3 regions of the Mycobacterium sp. NGS45 genome follow, and region 3 is predicted to be linked to each of the others. Evidence: predicted binding sites of a transcription regulator. Region 3 holds the regulator's gene; each other region holds the start of a gene.

Region 1 (6,293 bases), on a different contig from region 3:
GGCCGGGCTGAAGCCCGCACAGTCCACCGCGACCTGCATCAGCTGCTCCTGAAACAGCGGAACCCCCAACGTCTTTCGCAACGCGGGTTCCAGCGATGGGTGGTCGTAGACCACTGGGTCCAGACCGTTGCGGCGGCGGATGTAGGGATGCACCGACCCGCCCTGGATCGGCCCGGGCCGGATCAACGCGACCTCGACCACCAGGTCGTAGAACACCCGCGGTTTGAGCCGGGGCAGGGTGGCCATCTGCGCGCGGGACTCCACCTGGAACACCCCGACCGAATCGGCGCGCTGCAGCATCTCGTAGACCGCCGGCTCGGACAGGTCCAGTTTGGCGAAGTCCACCTCGATGCCCTTGTGTTCGGCCAGCAGGTCCACCGCGTAGTGCAACGCCGACAGCATGCCCAGGCCCAGCAGGTCGAACTTCACCAAACCGATTGCCGCACAGTCATCCTTGTCCCACTGCAGCACACTGCGGTTCTCCATCCGGGCCCACTCCACCGGGCACACATCGGCGATCGGCCGGTCGCAAATCACCATCCCCCCGGAGTGAATGCCCATGTGCCGCGGCAGGTTCCGGATCTGGCCGGCCAAATCCAGCACCGACTCCGGAATGCCTTCGACCTCCGGACTCGTCAGATCCCCGCCCCAGCGGCTGATCTGCTTACTCCAGGCGTCCTGCTGGCCCTGCGAGAAACCCAGCGCGCGGGCCATGTCGCGGACCGCACTGCGGCCCCGATAGGTGATCACGTTGGCCACCTGCGCGGCGTAGTCGCGACCGTAGCGGTCGTAGACGTACTGGATCACCTGCTCGCGCAGGTCCGATTCGATGTCGATGTCGATGTCCGGCGGGCCGTCCCGGGCCGGGGACAAGAACCGCTCGAACAGCAACCCGTTGGCCACCGGGTCCACCGCGGTGACCCCGAGCGCGTAGCAGACCGCCGAGTTGGCCGCCGACCCACGGCCCTGGCACAGGATCCGGTTCTCCCGGCAGAACCGGGTGATGTCGTGCACCACCAGGAAATAACCCGGGAAGCTGAGCTCGGCGATGACGTCGAGTTCACGCTCCAACTGGGCGTAGGCCTGCGGCGCCGACGCGCGCGGACCGTACCGTTCGGCCGCACCGAGCATCACCAACTCACGCAGCCAACTGTCCTCGGTGTGCCCGGCGGGCACGTCGAACGGCGGCAACTGCGGGGCGATGAGCTGCAGACCGAACGCGCACTGCTCGCCCAGTTCGGCAGCCCCGGTGACGGCCTGCGGCAGATGCGCGAACAGCCGGGCCATCTCGGCTCCCGAGCGCAGGTGCGACCCACCCAACGGCGCCAGCCACCCGGCCTCCTGATCCAGCGACTGCCGGGCCCGGATCGCGCCCATCGCCATGGCCAGCCGCCGCCGCGACGGCCCGGCGAAGTGTGCCCCGGTGGTGGCCACCACCGCCAGCCCGAACCAGTCGGCCAGTTCGACCAGGATGGTGTTGCGCTCATCGTCGAGGGGTTGGCCGTGCTGGGTGAGCTCGACGCTGACCCGCTGGCGGCCGAACCGGTCCACCAGATCGGCCAGCGCGGCCGCGGCGGCGTCCGGACCGCCAGCCGAAAGAGCCTGCCGGACATGACCTTTGCGGCATCCGGTGAGGATCTGCCAGTGCCCACCGGCGGCCTCGGTGAGCGCGTCGTAGTCATAGCGCAGCTCCCCTTTGCTGCCGCCGGCCAGATGCGCGGCGGCCAGTTGGCGCGACAACCGCCGATACCCCTCGGGCCCGCGGGCCAGCACCAGCAGATGCGGACCGGCCGGGTCCGGGACCTCGGTGCGCGCGCCACCACCGAGTGACAGTTCGGCGCCGAACACCGTGCGCACATCGAGTTCGGCGGCGGCCTCGGCGAACCGCACCACCCCGTAGAGCCCGTCGTGATCGGTCAGCGCGATCGCCCGCAGATCCAGCCGGGCGGCCTCCTCGACCAGTTCCTCGGGTGTGCTGGCACCGTCGAGGAAGCTGTAGGCCGAATGCGCGTGCAGTTCGGCGTACGGCACCGTCGAGGGCAGCCGGGACTGCTCGGGTCGGCGGTAGTCGCCGCGCTTGCGCGACCAGGCCGGCCCGTCACCGCCGTCACCGCCAGTGGGTTCGCCCCCGCCGGCGTGCCGCGGTTTGCCGTCCAGCACCCGCGCCATCTCGCCCCAGCTGGGGGGCCCGTTGAACCAGCCCACCCGACTAGGGTATCGAACAATTGTTCGAGTCGCGATAGCCCTGTGCGCAGCATGCTTCGGGTACCGCAGCTCCTCACTCGGCACCGCGGCGGGTACACCAGTCCTCACTCGACACCGCGACGGGTACCGCATTCCTCACTCGACACCGCGTAGCCGCCCAGTGAGGAATGCTGTACCTCTGGCACCGCCCAGTGAGGAACCACGCAGAAAAACGTTGCCCAGTGAGGAATGACGTACCTCGCCAAGGCCGAGTGAGGAACCAGGTACACAAAGTGCGAGTAACCCTGTGCGTCACTCCTCACTCGGCACACTTCGGGTACGTCACTCCTCACTCGACACGCTTCGGGTACCGCATTCCTCACTCGACACCGCACTGCTGCCCAGTGAGGAATGACGTCCCTCCGGCACTGCCCAGTGAGGAACCACGCAGAAAAACGTCGCCCAGTGAGGAATGACGTACCTCGCCATTGCCGAGTGAGGAACCAGGTACACAAAGTGCGAGTAACCCTGTGCGTCACTCCTCACTCGACACGCTTCGGGTACCGCATTCCTCACTCGGCACCGCGACGGGCACCTAACCCCCAACCAGGTCGCTCAGCAAAAAGCCCGAGCGAGCGATGAGTATCCGGCGGCGCTCGGGTCAACACTGGAAGAGACCCCAAAGGAGCCGACATGACTGCACTACCGCCCGTCGTCGACGTCGAGACCTGGCGCGCCGCGCTGGCCGACCTGCGCACCCGCGAGAAGGCCGCCACCCGCGAATTGGATGCGATCGCCGCGCAGCGTCGCCGCCTGCCGATGGTGGCCCTGCCCGACTACACCCTGATCGGCGCGCACGGCCCGGTCCGGCTGGCCGACGTGTTCGACGGTAAGTCCCAGCTGATCACCTACCACCACATGTGGACCGACGGCGCGGACTGGCAGTGCGGCGGCTGCACGGGTTTCACCTCGCAGTTCACCCGGCTGGAGTTCCTGGCCAACTACGACGCCCGGTTCGTGATCGTCACCAACGGGCCGATCGACGAGGTACTGGCCTACGCCGGCAAGGTCGGCAACCAGATGAGCTGGTATTCGTCGGCGCAGAGCAGCTTCGGCGCCGATATGGACGCCCCGCCCGGCGGCGGTTTCGCGATCAACGTGTTCCTGCGCGAGGGCGACACCGTGTACCGCACCTGGCACAGCAACGGCCGCGGCACCGAGCAGCTCAGCCACAGCTTCGCGCTGATCGACCTGCTGCCCTACGGCCGCCAGGAGCAGTGGCAGGACTCCCCGCCCGACTGGCCGAAGTCACCGACCTACTCGAAATGGCTGGACTCCCCCGAGATCGCCGGCTACTACGGAGAGAACTCATGAGCACCCCCGAACGCATGATCGCCACCCGCACCGTCGCCGCCACCCCCGCCGCGGTGTTCGCACTGCTGGCCGACCCCAGCCGGCACCAGTACACCGAACCCGGCGACTGGGTGCGCGACGCCGTGAGCACCGAACCGCTGAGCGCCGTCGGACAGGTCTTCGTGATGAACATGTACTTGAAGTTCGCCGGCGGCGACTACGTGATGCACAACGTGGTCAACGAATTCGTCGCCGACCGCAGCATCGGCTGGCTGCCCGGCAGCCTCGACGACGACGGCACCCATCGGCCCGGCGGCTGGTGGTGGCGTTATGACCTGACGCCCAACGGGGAACAGACCGATGTCACGCTGAGCTACGACTGGACCGACACCCCGCAGGCCTTTCGCGATCAGATCGGCGGCATGCCGCCGTTCGACGAGCAGTTCCTGCACGATTCGCTGGCGGCCCTGGACCGCGCGCTCACCGGCTGACCCGTCGATCGGGGCCACAGGTCCCTACCCGGGGCACCCTCTGACCCTATCGGCACGCCGGGCGCAGCGCGCACAGTCGAAGGCATGGAACAGCTCTCGACGCTGGACGCCGGATTCCTGCAGGCCGAGGATTCGGACAAACACGTCAGCCTGGCCATCGGCGGGGTCACCGTGCTCGACGGGCCGATCCCGGACTATCAGGAACTGGTCGCCACCCTCACCGAACGCCTGACCAAGCACCCACGGCTGCGGCAGGTGTTGCGCACCCATCCGCTGGACCTGGGTCCACCGGAGTGGGTCGAGCAGCCCAATCTCGATGTCTCACATCATTTTCGACACATCGCGGCCCCGGCGCCCGGCGATGACGCCACGCTGTTCGAACTCGCCGCCGGCATCATCGAACGCAGGCTGGATCGCGAGCACCCGCTGTGGGAGTGCTGGGTCATCGAAGGCCTGGAACAGGGCCGCTGGGCGCTGCTGATGAAGCTGCATCACTGCATCGCCGACGGGGTCTCGGCTACCCGGATGATCAGCGGGATCAGCGACGAGGGCGCCGACGCAGACTCCTTCGTCACCGAGATCCGTGGCACCCGGCAACCCGCCCGCGGTTGGCCGCGGCCCAGTCTGAACCCGATCGACTGGGGCCGCAGCGCCTGGAACGTCTCGCGCAGCGCCACCGAGATGACCGTCAAGGCCACCAAGGGCACCGCCGAGTTGGTTTCCGGGCTGCTGCGTCCCGCGGCAACATCCTCGTTGATCGGACCGGTCTCCAGCATGCGCCGCTATGACGCGGCCCGGGTGGCGCTGGCCGACGTCACCGCGGTGTGCGACGCCTTCGACGTCACACTCAACGACGTCGCACTGGCCGCGATCACCGCGGGGTATCGAGATGTGCTGCTGCGCCGCGGAATCCGGCCCACCGCCAACTCGCTGCGCACCCTGGTGCCGGTTTCGTTGCGCCGCAGTGCCGATCTGGACACGCCGGATAACCGGGTGTCGCTGATGTTGCCGTTGCTGCCGGTGGACCGGGCGCATCCGTTGGAGCAGCTGCGGCTGGTGCATCGCCGGATGACCCGGGCGAAGTCCAGCGGTCAGCGCCAAGCCGGCAGTTCGGCGATCGACGCGGCCGGTGCGCTGCCGTTCCCGCTGCGCGCCTGGACGGTTCGCGTGTTGACCCGGCTGCCGCAGCGCGGCGTGGTCGCGTTGGCCACCAACGTCCCCGGGCCGCGGCAGGCGCTGCGGGTGCTCGGCCGCGAAGTGGTGCGGATGTTCCCGATCCCGCCGATCGCGCTGCAACTACGCACCGGCGTCGCGATGCTGACCTATCGCGACGAGCTGACCTTCGGCGTGGTCGGCGACTACGACAACGGGCCGGACCTGCGGGTGCTGACCGCCGGCATCGAGGCGGCCATCACCCGGCTGAGCCAGTTGGCCCGCGCGCAGCCCCGGGTCAGCCCAGCCTAGCCACGATCACCGGCATCCGAACTGCTTGCACCACTGAGGAACTCACCGAACCCAGCAGCATTCCAACGAAGCCACCGCGGCCATGGCTGCCGACCACCACCAGCTGCGCCTTCTCGGAACGGTCGACCAGCGCCTGGGCCGGACGGGACCACACCACCTCGCGGTGCACCTTGACGTCGGGATACTGCTCCTGATAGCCGGCCAGCCGCTCCGAGAGCATGCTCTGGGCCCGTTGCTCGAGGGTCTCCCAGTCCACGCCGGGCATCTTGATCACATCGGAATCGCTGATCGCGTGCACCACGTGCAGGTCGACCCCGCGGAACGAGGCTTCGTCGAAGGCGATCGCGGTGGCCAACTCCGAGGCCCGGGAACCGTCGATGCCGACCAGCACCGGCGCAGTGGCCGGGGACTCCATCAACGGGTCCTCGTCGTGGATCACCGCGACCGGACAGTGCGCGTGCCGCACCAAACCCGAGCTGACCGAACCCAATAGCGCGCGGCCCACCGCACCGTGGCCGCGGGAACCGCACACCACCAGGTCGACGTCCTTGGTCATCGCCACCAGCGTCGCGACCGCCGGACCGACCGGCTTTTCCTTGCGGATCTGCAGTTGCGCATCGCCGGCCGATTCGTTGGCCAGCTGCTCGGCTTCGGCCAGCGCCTGATCGGCCTGGTCGTCCTGCCACTCGGTGAAGTTGGTCGGCATCGGAACGTTGGGCCAAGACAGGATGATCGGCGGGTTGACCACATAGGCCAGCACCAATGGGACGTTACGCGCGGCCGCAGCGCGGGCCGCCCAAT
Region 2 (6,293 bases), on a different contig from region 3:
TCATCCTCCCAACCCATGTCGAGGAAGTAGAAACGACCGTCCGGCCGCGGGATCGGGATCTGGGTCCTCGGTGGGGCAAACCCGCCGTTGATCAGCACCAGACGCAGGTCGGTTTCCTTCAGCGATTCTGCTCCGGAGTCCACGAGGCTCAACACATCGGGAATGCGCCGAAGCCCGCGGACATGGGGGTGACGCTCGGCAATGGCCAGGACATCCTCGACCTTGAAATGCGTGGCGTTGGCGAGAGCATCCAAGTGCTTGATCGCCGTCCACACCGGTGCGAGCCGGGCGAAGTCGAACGCGGTGCGTTCCACCGTGGTGACCGGGATGCCGTTGATGGAGGTGATCTCGTCGGCCAGGAGCGTGTCTTGCCGAGCGACCACGCCGGGCGGCGTCCGGTTGTTCGAGTAGTTCAGCGCGATCACGCAGTCGTCGTCGACCCATTTGTGGCCGTGCAGCGCGGCAGCCGCCAGACCTGACACGACACCCTGTCCCTTGGACCACAGCCATGCCCCGACGATGCGGTCCCACAGTGTGAGCGGTGCGTCCTTGCGCGCGTAGATGTCAGGAAACAGCCGCAGATGCTCAGCGCGCAAGCCGTGCCGTGTGACCGCGCCGGAACGCAATGCCTTGCTGCCGTTGAAGATCGACTCCATGAGTCGGAGAGTGGCAGAGGAGTGGCGTTCGTGTGATCAGCCATCCACAGCCGCGTTGAGTTAGCGCGTAGGTAGGCGTTCTGGCTGTCTTGACGTACCTAGCTTCTATGTGAACGCAGGTGGGGTAGCACAGCCGCGTTGAGTTAGCGCGTAGGTAGGCGTTCTGGCTGTCTTGACGTACCTGGGTTCTATGTGAACGCAGGTGGGGTAGCACACCCGCGTTCAGTTAGTACGTAGGTAGGTGTTCTGGCTGTTTTTGCGTACCTAGCTTCTAAGTGAATGCAGTTGGTGGTTCTAACTGAACGCTTTGGCTGACCAGGTGGCGCAAGGCGGGGTCGGCATCGGGCGGCAACGCGTCCACCGGCCACCAGGCCAGATCCAACGATTCGTCGCTGACCGCGATCACCGCATCCTTGGCTGCCCGCGCGGCGAACTGCAGGTCCAGATGCCGGGTCGGCACACCCAGCGAGCAGGTCACCGGATGGACGTGCAGGGCCACCAGTTCGGGCTGCAATACCAACCCGTTGATCCCGGACTCCTCGGTGCCTTCCCGGAGCGCGGCCGCGCGGATGTCGACGTCCTCGGGCTCGCAATGCCCGCCGAGTTGCACCCAGCGGCCCAACCGCGGATGCAGGGTCAACAACACGTTCTCGCCGGCGGCGTCGAGCACGGCCACCGAAGCGGTGATGTGTCCCGGCACGCAAGCTCGCTCGCAGGCATCGGGGCGGGCCAGCACGAAGGCCAGCACGGCGTGCCGCAGCGCATCCTGCCCCGGGTCGTCGGTGGTCCACTCCGACAACCTGGCCACCACCGAGTCATGCAAGCTCATCGCTGTACCAGCAATCCGTCGACGTCGACTGCCTCGCGCGGGCCGGACGGTTCCGCGGGATAGCCAATGGCGATCGCACCCAGGGGTTCCCAATCGTCTGGCAGATCCAGCTCGGTGCGCACCAGGTCGGCGGCGAAGATGGTCGAGCCGATCCAGCAGCTGCCGACCTCGCGCACGGCCAACGCGACCAGCAGCCCCTGCACGGCGGCGCCGACCGCCACGGTGAACATGGTGTGCTCGGCCTGGGTGCGGGCCGCATCCGGATAGTGGTGGGCGCCGTCGGGCACCATGAACGGGATCACCACTTCGGGCGCGTCGTAGAGGATCTGGCCGCGGCTGACGCGACGTTCGATCGCCGCGGCAGACTTGCCGTCCCCGGCGAGATCGGCGCGCCACGCGGACTTCATCGCGTCCAGCAACGCCACCCGCCGCTGCGGGTCGCGCAGCCAGACGAAGCGCACCGGCCGGGTGTGATGCGGGGCGGGTGCGGTGAGGGCCTCTGCCACCGCCGATTCGATCAACTCCGGCTCGACCGGATCGGCGGCGAACTGTCGCACCGAGCGGCGCAGCAATAATGCCTGCCGGCGGCCCAACTCGATCGCTTCGGCGGTGCCGAGCCAGAACAGGTCATCGGTGCCGGAGCGCACCAGGTCATGTCCGGTGGACCCGTCGTCATCGAAACGCAGGCCGCGCACCACCGCAACCGGGATGCCGGTCAACTTGCCCTTGACCAGATCAGCGGCGGCTGCGACCTCGTCGGCCACCGCGATCTCGGTGACCACCAGTTCGTTGCCGTGCACGTCGGCCGACCCGGCGTAACCGTGCAGCACCGGCAGGCCGGCCGAGCCGATCGCGACATCGGTCTGCCCGTTGCGCCAGGCTCGGCCCATGGTGTCGGTGATCACCACCGCGACCGTGATGCCGAGCTGGTTGTCCAGGCCGGACCGCAGCGTGGCGGCACTGGCATCGGGATCCAGTGGTAGCAAGGCCAATTCGCCGCTGTCGACATTGGAGCCGTCCACGCCGGCAGCGGCCTGCACCAGACCGTAGGCGTTCTCGGTGATCAGGGTACGACCCTTGCGGGCCAGTACCCGCACCGCCTCCTCGTCGATCAACCTGCGGCGCAGCGCGTCTCGCTGCTCGGGGTCCGACGGTGCCTCCACCATGCGGCCCTCGCACTTGGAGACCACTTTGCTGGTGACCACGACCACGTCGCCGTCGCGCAGCCAGGGCGCGGCCGTGGCGATCGCCTCGGCGAGGTTGTCGCCCGGGCGGAACTCGGGAAGTCCCGGAATGGGCAGGATGTCGATGACGCTGCCGGCGCCGTGTTCGGTCATGCCCGCGCACCCACCAGTTCGAGTCCGGCGTGCACCATCTGCGCGGTGGCCGACGGGTCGCTCATCAGCAGCGGGATCGCAGCCACCTTGACGCCGTCGATCTTGGCATCATCGGTCTCGGCGATCAGCCAGGCGTCGAGCAGACCGGTGCCGGCGCGGGGACCGTAGTGCTCACCGACGGCCTGCGAGGTGGACTCCACGCCGATCACCGACAGGCATTCATCGGCCATGCCGCGCAGTGGCTTTCCGGAGATGATCGGGGAGTAACCGACGACCGGAGCGGGTGTGGAGCGCAGCGCGCCGCGGACGCCGGGGATGGCCAGGATCGCGCCGATGCTGACCACCGGGTTCGATGGCGCCAGGAAGACGACGTCGGCCTCGGCGATGGCCTCGGTGACCTCGGTTGCCGCGGCGGCCTTTTCCGCACCGACGAACGCGAAGCTGTGGGTGGGCACCTGCGCGCGGTAGCGAACCCACCACTCCTGGAAGTGGATGGCGCGACGATCGCCGGTTTCCGGGTCGGTGATCACGACGTGGGTTTCGCAACGGTCGTCGGACGCGGGAAGCAGGCGTGCGCCGGGCTGCCAGCGTGCGCACAGCGCCTCGGTGACCTGGGTGAGCGGGTAGCCGGCGCGCAGCATCTGACTACGCACGAGATGGGTGGCCAGGTCGCGGTCGCCCAGGCCGAACCAGTCCGGCTGTACACCGTAGGCCGCGAGTTCCTCCTTGGCGTTCCAGGTTTCGTTGCGGTGCCCCCAGCCGCGTTCGGGATCGATACCACCGCCTAGGGTGTACATGCAGGTGTCCAAGTCCGGGCAGATCCGCAGCCCATGCATCCAGGCGTCGTCGCCGACGTTGACCACGGCGTTGAGTTGGTGCTCGTCGGGCGCCACCAAACCGGACCCGGCAAACTGCCCCAGGCCCAAAAATTGCTGTACGCCCAACAAGAAGCGGGCCCCGCCCACTCCACCAACCAGTACAGTGATCTTCACGGTGATCGAGACTAGGCGTTGCCGGTTTGAGGCCGGTAGCTGGGCAGGCGCTGTGTGAACGCGGCGATGACCGAATCGACACTCGAAAATCTCAGTGCGATTACTCACACGACACGCCGAGGTGACGACGCGCCAGAATGTCACAACGAAATGGTATGAATTCCCGCCCTGCGGCTTGACCCCGACAGCTAACCCGTGTCTAATCACAACAGTGTCATTTCCCGGGTGCGCCGGCCGGATCCGGTGTCGCGGACCGAGATTCGATCACTTGTTCGAATCGGGATGGCCACGCACGAAATAGTGGGCGACATTAACGGAATACGAGACAAGGTGAGGAGGCGGGAAATGACCTTTGAGCAGTTTTACGGAGCCATCGGGAGCGGACCGCACACCAACATCGCGCCGGTTGTCGGGGGGATCACTGGCAGACCACACTTGAGTCTGGTGCCAGATGCGTTCGAATCCGAAGCCGAACCGGTCGACGATCAATGGCAGGAACGCGCACTGTGCGCGCAGACCGATCCCGAGGCGTTCTTCCCGGAAAAGGGCGGCTCTACCCGTGAGGCCAAACGGATTTGCCTCGGGTGCGAGGTGAAGGACGCGTGCCTGGAGTATGCGTTGGCCAACGACGAGCGCTTCGGCATCTGGGGTGGACTGTCCGAGCGGGAGCGTCGTCGGCTCAAGCGCGGCATCATCTAACTGTTCTTCCCCGGGGTGCGAGCGTGCACCTACATGTATCTGCATCTGGCGGCAGCAAGTACATGTAGGTGCACGCTTGCGTTGGTGGGGGAGGCAGCGTCCGCGGTCAGTGTGCAGCTCGGGCAATTGCCGGACTCGGAAATGCATGTAGGTGCAATTTCCGGCAGGGATATCTGGGGCAAATGTGGTCATTGTGATTATTGGTGGGTCCAAAGTGCCCATTGGGACCCATGTGATTGCATTTCCGGAGAAATGCTGGCTGCCTGCCGTCGGCAGCCAATGTCGGCGGCCGCCGTAGGCCTCAGTCGTCGTCGATGCTCGGGTCGATGACCGACGGTTCGACACCCAGATGGGTCGCCACCTGCGCGACCAGGATGTCATGCAACAGATCACCGAGTTCCAAAGTGTCCTTGGCGCGGCGTTCGATCGGCTTGCGGAACAACACGATTCGAGCTCGTGTCGAATTTCCGCGCACGTCCACCCCGGCCGGGATCAGCCGGGCCAGCGCGATCGGGCCGTCGGCGATCACTTCCGGCGGGAAGGACACGTTCTCCGGATCGCGCGGTGAGATGCGGGGAATTTCGTCGACGGCCACGTCGAGGCCGGTGAGCCGGTCGCGCCATTGCCGTTCGATCGGCTCGTAGGCCTCCAGCACAGCCATGTCGAAGCGCTCGGCCCGACTGCGCCAGCCCGGCACCGTCGGCGGCAGCAGCGGCCCGCGCCATTCCCGGCCGCGTCGGCCGGCGGACCGGCCCACCGATCGGCCATGGGAACTGCGCGAAGGAGACATCGCGCAGATGGTAGTCGGTGGGGCCACAGCCGCGGTGTGAACGCGAGCTCGGGGACCGCCGGTGGGACGAGAGCCGCGGTGCCGGCAGCAGTAGTCGGCTGCCCCACCTGCCCCACGAATAACGTTACTGTTCTTCACGACGAGGTAACGGTTCGGTCCTGGGGCGCCATCTGCGCGTGTCAGCCTCCCGGGGAACGACCCTGCACGATAACCTCGCTGCGTGAACGTTCCCCGTCGCTGCTGCCGGCCAGGCTGCCCTCATTACGCGGTGGCGACGCTGACCTTCGTCTACTCGGATTCCACCGCCGTCGTCGGGCCGCTGGCCACCGTGGCTGAGCCGCACTCCTGGGATCTGTGCGTATCGCACGCAGGTCGGATCACCGCGCCCCGCGGCTGGGAGCTGGTCCGGCACGCCGGCCCACTGCCCAGCCATCCCGACGACGACGACCTGGTCGCTCTGGCCGACGCCGTCCGCGAGGGCCGGAACACCGCATCTGCGGCAGCCACCCAGGCCGGCAGCTTCAGCGATCCGACCACCAACCAGTCCGTCGTGCGCGGCGGAACCGGCGGGACGGCAAGCGTGATGGCGCCGCCCGCGCAGCGTCCGTCGGGAACCGGCCGCCGGCGTGGCCACCTGCGGGTCCTGCCCGATCCCACCGACTGAACCGACGCGGCCCGGCCCCCTCGGATGGCTACCAGCGGTGCCAATTGGGTGGGGGTTAACAGCTAGGCTGACGGGGACCGATCCGATCCGTCAGGGAGTCCTCCGTATGTCGAGTTCAACCGGCTTCGCCGCTGCGGCGGTGGACGCCGTCATCAAGGCATACGACGTCCGCGGCCTGGTGGGTGAGCAGCTGGACGAAGCCTTCGTCGCTGCCGTCGGCGCAGCGTTCGCACAGCTGGTCCGCCCGGACGCCACGCAGGTGGTGATCGGCCACGACATGCGGGATAGCTCGCCCGGGCTGGCCGCGGCCTTCGCCGACGGCGTGC
Region 3 (6,293 bases):
CGTCTACCTGATGCAGAACCTGCCGCAGGAACGCATCTCGATCGCGATCATGGCGGTCTCGGCGATGGAAGCCGTGCTGGCCGACACCATCCAGTACTGCAAGGAACGCAAGGCGTTCGGCAAGCCGATCGGCAGCTTCCAGAACAGCCGTTTCCTGCTCGCCGAGCTGGCCACCGAGACGACCGCGGTGCGGATCATGGTCGACGAGTTCCTGAAACTGCATCTCGAGGAGAAATTGACCGCCGAGCAGGCCGCGATGGCCAAGTGGTATTCCACCGAAGCGCAGGTGAAGCTGATCGACCGCTGCCTGCAGCTGCACGGCGGCTACGGCTACATGCGTGAGTACGGTGTGGCGCAGGCTTATCTGGATGCGCGCGTGCAGACCATCTACGGCGGCACCACCGAGATCATGAAGGAAATCATCGGTCGCAGCCTCGGCGTCTGAGGTCGCGGTTCCGGCCCGGCGCGGGCGCCAAAAGCCGTGTGCAAAACACGCGCGCGCCGGTCGCGGCTGCACGGAATCCGTGTGACTGGTGGGTATTGTCACCCAAATGACGTCAATATGGTCCCCGTGGGGCCGATTGGGCAATGCAGCCAAAACGGGGGCGACCAATGTGCGAACACGCAGCGCAGCTAATCGCGGGGAGAGTGCGATGACACGCAGACGATCGTCATTGGGCAGGCTGGTGAATCGCGCAGTGGTCGGTTTGGTGGCCGCTACTGCGCTGGTCACCAGCACGGCTGTGCAGACGCCGCTCGCTTACGCCTCACCGGAATCCGATGCCGCCGACGCCATAACCGCCAAATGGCAGGAAGTCGGTGGCCAGGCATCGACCCTCGGTGCGCCCGCTGGCGAGGTCTATGCGGCCGGCGCCGGATTTGGTCAGAATTTCACCGGCGGTGCGATTTTCTTCACGCCGGAAACACAGGCCAGGATCATGCACGGCGCCATTCTGGAGAAATATCTGGCGCTCGGCGGGCCTGCCGACAGTGATCTCGGATTTCCCACGATTGACGAAGGACCCGGCCGGGTCAGCCCGGAAAGTCGTAATACCACCTTCAACGGCGAAGGCAGCCCGGTCATCTTCTGGACTCCCGACACCGGTGCCTGGGTGGTGCGGGGCCCGATCAACGCGGCCTGGGACGAGCTGGGTGGATCCTCCGGTGTGCTCGGCGTCCCGACTTCTGACCAGAGTGCCGACGGCGACGTCCTGACCCAGACGTTCAGTGCCGGCCAGTTGAGTTTCAACACCAGCACGGGTGCCTTCAGCACCGAACCGCCCGAACTCGCCGACCAGTTGGCCGATCTGAACTTCGCCCCGCCCAACGACGCGACCGCGGCCATCGACGCCGCTTGGCGGGACGCGGGTGGCGAAGCCGGACCGCTCGGTGTCAAGCAGGGTGGGCAGGTCCCGGTCGGCGATCAAGGTGCGGCACAGGATTTCGCCGGCGGCACCATCTACTTCAGTCCCGACACCGGTGCTCAGGTGGTTGCCGGCGCCATCGCCGAGAAGTACCGCGATGCCGGCGGTCCGGAAGGGGACCTGGGCTTCCCGGTCGGCGCCGAGACCGACGGCGGCGTGCCCGACAGCCGGGTGCAGAACTTCGCGGCCGGCGACGAGCCGGCCATCTTCTGGACGCCCAATGACGGCGCGGTGATCGTACGCGGCCCGATGAAGGCCGCTTGGGATCAGCTGGGCGGGGCCGCCGGTGCGTTGGGCGTACCGGTCGCCGACGCCACTGTCGACGGCGAGGTCACCTCGCAGCAGTTCGCGGCCGGTTCGGTGTCCTGGAACGCCGCCGACGAAAGCTTCAGTACCGACCCGGCCGGGTTGGCCGAGCAGCTGGTCGATGTCGAGGTGCCGGCCGCCCCGGGCGCCGAGGCTGCCGACACGTCGGCCGACGAGTCCGGCACCGGACTCGGCTGGCTGTGGTGGCTGATCCCGCTGGCCTTGTTGGTGCTCGGTGGGTTGTGGGCCTGGCGGGCGCGCTCCCGGGCACGCGGCTCCGACGTCGACGTCGACGTCGACCATGATCGGGTGGTCGAAGAGCCGCGCGGCCGCGCCCCGGTCTACGACGACCACGACGACGGCTACGGCTACGACGACGGCTACGGCGATGAGCACGAGGACGGCTACCGCGAAGCCCGCGACGAGGGCTACACCGGGTACCAGGGCCGCTACCGCGAAGGCTACGACGAGCCCGAGGATCGCTGGGCCGGCCGGTGGTCGGAGCGGGCGTCCGGTGGGTACCAGGAAACCGAGGACGACACCGAGTATCTGGAGGCGCGAACCGGCTGGTCAGAGCCCGAGGTCGGCGGCGAGGAGACCACCGAGTACCGCCGCGACCTGACCGAGGACGACCCGAACGCGTTGTTCACACACCGCGGCGCACATGAGGCCGACGAGGTGCAGGGCGACGACGGGGACGACGACGCCGTCGACACTGCGCCCACCCACGTGATCGATGAGACGCCGTCGGGACGGCATGCCGCGGTCAGCCCGGATGCCGATCCCTCGGTGTGGACCGCACCCGACGACGACGTGTACCTGCCCGGGCCGGGTTCGTTGTTCGCTCCGGTGTACGGCGCAGTGCCGCCGCCCGAGGCCGCACCGGAGCAGCGCTACGGCGCGACCGAGGACCAATACGGGGCCGGCGTCGAGGAGTCCTACCGACGGGCACCCGCGGATGACGACTACGCCGAAGAGCGGTACCCCGAGGATGACTACGCCGACGACGACTACGGCGACGACGATTACGCCGAAGACCCGTACCCCGAACCGTCCTACCGGGGCGACCCGGCTTCGGACGAGACCACGGTGGTCACCTCGGCTCCGGACGCACCGCCGCCGCCGGCGATCCATCTGCCGTTGGACGATCCACACCAGGCGCCTGACGGCTACCCGATCAAGGGCAGTATGCGCACCAGCACGTACTACCTGCCGGGCACCGTCGGCTATCAGCAGACCGTGGCCGAGATCTGGTTCGCCAGCCCAGAACACGCTGAGGCCAACGGTTTTCATCCGCAGCCCTGAGACCGGCCGCTTCACCCGCGGCATCTGACTGCGACCTGCGGGCAGCCGCTCGCAGCTCCGCGGTCGTCAGATCTTGCGGATCACGGTGACGACCTTGCCCAGGATCGCGGCGTCGTTGCCGGGGATCGGGTCGAAGGCCGGGTTGTGCGGCATCAGCCAGACCTGGCCGCTGGTGCGTTTGAAGGTCTTGACGGTGGCTTCGCCGTCGATCATCGCGGCGACGATGTCGCCGTTATCGGCGACGTTCTGTTGGCGCACCACCACCCAGTCGCCGTCGCAGATCGCGGCGTCGACCATGGATTCCCCGACGACCTTGAGCAGGAACAGCGACCCCTCGCCGACAAGTTCGCGGGGCAGCGGAAAGACGTCTTCCACGGCCTCTTCGGCCAGGATCGGGCCGCCGGCTGCGATCCGGCCCAGCACCGGCACGAACGTGGGCTCGGGCAGCGCGTCGGACCCGACCACGTCGGTGCTGGGCACCGATCGCAGGCCGTCGTCGGCGCCGCGGACGTCCACCGCGCGCGGCCGGTTCGGGTCGCGACGCAGGTAGCCCTTGCGTTCCAGGGTGCGCAGCTGATGGGCGACCGAGGACGTGGAGGTCAGGCCGACGGCGTCGCCGATCTCTCGGATACTGGGCGGGTAGCCCCGGGTGGTCACCGAGGCGCGGATCACCTCGAGAATCTTGCGCTGCCGATCGGTGAGGGTGCGGTCGAGCTTCGGGTCTGATCCCAGATCACTGTCAGCCATGACGCTGAATGTAGTCGCGTTCCGCCGATTGATCAAACATGTGTTCGAGGGTGTGTCGGAGTCCGGCCGGTGTGGCCGCTGGGGCAGATGTGGTCGGCGCGACTTGTCGGTAGGTGCCTCTAGGGTTTGGCTACGAATCGATTACATGTTCGATTTCATCGTTCTCTTCGAACGGGTGAGCGATTACGCTATCGAACATACAAGCGATCCACCGTTGGATGTAGAGCGTGACCGAAAGGACCGGACATGACACACAACACCCTGGAAGCAGGTTTTTCGACCACCGCCGCAGATCGGCGGGAGCTCGCTTTCGGTGCGCGCCGGAGTGCGCGTCCGCTGCCCAGGCGGGTCGGTGTCGATCCCGGTCAGCGGGCTGCTCGGCGCCGCCGCCCGGTTGCGGGCCGGCCCGGGTCCGCGCCGCTGCGGTACCGGGGCAGCGGAGTTGCGGTCTCGCGGGCCCCGCACCGTCGGCCGGCGCGTAGGGTCACGCCGCTGACGGTGCTGGGGTTGGGTCTGCTGGCCGCGGTCATCACGGTGTGGCTCGGCATCGTCGCCCAGGTCGGCGACGCCGTGCGAAAGGCCGGCTCGCCGGTGCCGGATCAGTTGGCCGTCGTCCAGGTGCTGCCGGGTGAAACGTTGCAGCACGTAGCCGCCCGGGTGGCGCCCAACGCATCGGTGTCCGGGGTAGTCGCTTCCATTCGAGAACTCAACGGTCTCGACGGTGCGGCGGTGAACGCCGGGCAGACCCTGATCGCACCGGTCGGCTGATCGACCGGGGCCGGTGAATCCGAATGGGACACAAGCACAAGCACGGCCCGGCGGGATCGCCGGTGGTCGCCGCCCGCTCCGCAGTACGCGCAGGTAGGCTTTTGAGGCTGGGAGATTCCCAACCGGCGCGACGAAGGAGCGGACATGCACTGTCCATTCTGCCGTCATCCGGATTCCCGAGTCGTCGACTCGAGGGAAACCGATGAGGGGCAGGCGATCCGGCGCCGTCGGTCCTGTCCGGAGTGCGGTCGGAGGTTCACCACCGTGGAGACCGCCGTGCTAGCGGTGGTCAAGCGCAGCGGCGTCACCGAGCCGTTCAGCCGCGAGAAGGTGATCAGCGGCGTGCGCCGCTCCTGTCAGGGGCGCGACGTCGACGACGACGCACTGAACCTGTTGGCGCAGAAGGTCGAGGACACCATCCGGGCCGCCGGTTCACCCGAGGTGCCCAGTCACGACGTCGGGCTGGCCATCCTGGGCCCGCTGCGCGAACTCGACGAAGTGGCCTACCTGCGGTTCGCTTCGGTGTACCGATCGTTCGATTCCGCCGAGGACTTCGAACGCGAAATCGAAGCGCTGCGGGCGCACCGCACGGGCTGACAGCTGGCCGTGCGGCTCAGACCGCGCTGACGCCGTCGCTGATCACTCGGCCGGCCACTCGGACCCAGCCGTCGGCGCTCCATTGCGTTTCGATCGGCGAGCCCTTGCCCTGCGTGATCACCAAGTCGCGGCTGAGATATTCGGTCATGCGGACCGCGGCCGATCCGGTGGCCTCATCCTCGGGGATGCCGAGGTTGGCCGCGAACATCCTGGCTCGGATGTGCCCCGCGGGCTTGTCGATCCAAGCCCACAGATAGTGCTCGATGTCGTCGGAGTAGTCGGCCGGGTCGGCGGCCAACACGTCCTCGGGCGAGGCCAGATCGACAACGTCGAACTCCGGTCCCCACTCGGCGCGGGCGGTGACCGCGGTCAGGTCACGTTCTGCGCCCACGTCATAGCCGACCGTCACGATCCCGGCCGGCAGCTGCAAGGTGTGTACCGGAGTGCCGTTGGCGCGCAACCACCAGGCGGCCCCCACCGTCGGATGGCCGGCGAACGGTAGTTCGGTTACCGGAGTGTAGATCTGCGCCTGCGTGGAGGACGCGCCGTCGCTCGGCTGCTCGACGAATATGGTTTCGGCATAACCCAATTCCGTGGCCAACGCTTGACGCTCAGTCGGTGCCACAGCGGCCGCGTCGACGACGCCCAACGGATTGCCGAACTTGCCGTCCGGATCGGTGAACACCCGCAACACGGTGACGGTGATGGCCATGGTTGCGACTCTAGCCAACCGGTTGTCGGGAATGCGAGGGTCAGGTCGCGCTGCGCTCGTCGGCGTCCATCGCGTCGAGCACCGCGACCCGGGTGTCGGGCGACCCGGTGATCGCAGATGCGCTGGCCCCGGCCCGCAGCAACCGGCGCAACAACTCCTGGTCGTGGACCGCCGGGGCGGTGGTGTCGATGAACCGCTGCACGACCTCGACGAAGCGGTCTGGATCGTCGCGGAACGGAAAATGTCCGGAGCGCCGGAAGACCTCGAGCTGGGACCCCGGCATCGCCGAATGCGCCAAGTGGGCGTGGCTGACCGGGATCACTGCGTCTTGTTCGCCCCAGATCAACTGAACGGGAACGGATTCGGTCAAATAACATCGATCCAGCATGGTGACCACCTGACCGCGCCAGTCCACCACCGCCCGCAAGGTGCGG

Evidence for each region. The regulator LexA, encoded in region 3, represses DNA repair genes until DNA is damaged. The targets are predictions, from matches to a motif close to CGAACANNTGTTCG.
Region 1: the regulator LexA is predicted to act here: its motif matches at 2,219-2,232, upstream of AC5Y3P_RS21420 (error-prone DNA polymerase).
Region 2: the regulator LexA is predicted to act here: its motif matches at 4,076-4,089, upstream of cofD (2-phospho-L-lactate transferase).

What each region holds. Positions count from the first base shown of each region.
Region 1 covers NZ_JCALDB010000034.1:10,205-16,497, reverse strand. Annotated here, with positions in the region: gene AC5Y3P_RS21420 (error-prone DNA polymerase) at 1-2,205, opposite strand, end outside; gene AC5Y3P_RS21415 (DUF899 domain-containing protein) at 2,878-3,558, shown strand; gene AC5Y3P_RS21410 (SRPBCC family protein) at 3,555-4,028, shown strand; gene AC5Y3P_RS21405 (WS/DGAT/MGAT family O-acyltransferase) at 4,113-5,492, shown strand; gene AC5Y3P_RS21400 (universal stress protein) at 5,479-6,293, opposite strand, start outside.
Region 2 covers NZ_JCALDB010000007.1:112,186-118,478, reverse strand. Annotated here, with positions in the region: gene AC5Y3P_RS08695 (hypothetical protein) at 1-656, opposite strand, end outside; gene AC5Y3P_RS08690 (NUDIX hydrolase) at 928-1,485, opposite strand; gene AC5Y3P_RS08685 (coenzyme F420-0:L-glutamate ligase) at 1,482-2,822, opposite strand; gene cofD (2-phospho-L-lactate transferase) at 2,819-3,814, opposite strand; gene AC5Y3P_RS08675 (WhiB family transcriptional regulator) at 4,160-4,513, shown strand; gene AC5Y3P_RS08670 (metallopeptidase family protein) at 4,815-5,303, opposite strand; gene AC5Y3P_RS08665 (DUF3499 domain-containing protein) at 5,524-5,967, shown strand; gene AC5Y3P_RS08660 (phosphomannomutase/phosphoglucomutase) at 6,074-6,293, shown strand, end outside.
Region 3 covers NZ_JCALDB010000021.1:50,185-56,477, reverse strand. Annotated here, with positions in the region: gene AC5Y3P_RS18065 (acyl-CoA dehydrogenase family protein) at 1-445, shown strand, start outside; gene AC5Y3P_RS18060 (LGFP repeat-containing protein) at 654-3,035, shown strand; gene lexA (transcriptional repressor LexA) at 3,102-3,782, opposite strand; gene AC5Y3P_RS18050 (LysM peptidoglycan-binding domain-containing protein) at 4,029-4,550, shown strand; gene nrdR (transcriptional regulator NrdR) at 4,695-5,147, shown strand; gene AC5Y3P_RS18040 (PhzF family phenazine biosynthesis protein) at 5,164-5,859, opposite strand; gene AC5Y3P_RS18035 (alpha/beta fold hydrolase) at 5,900-6,293, opposite strand, start outside.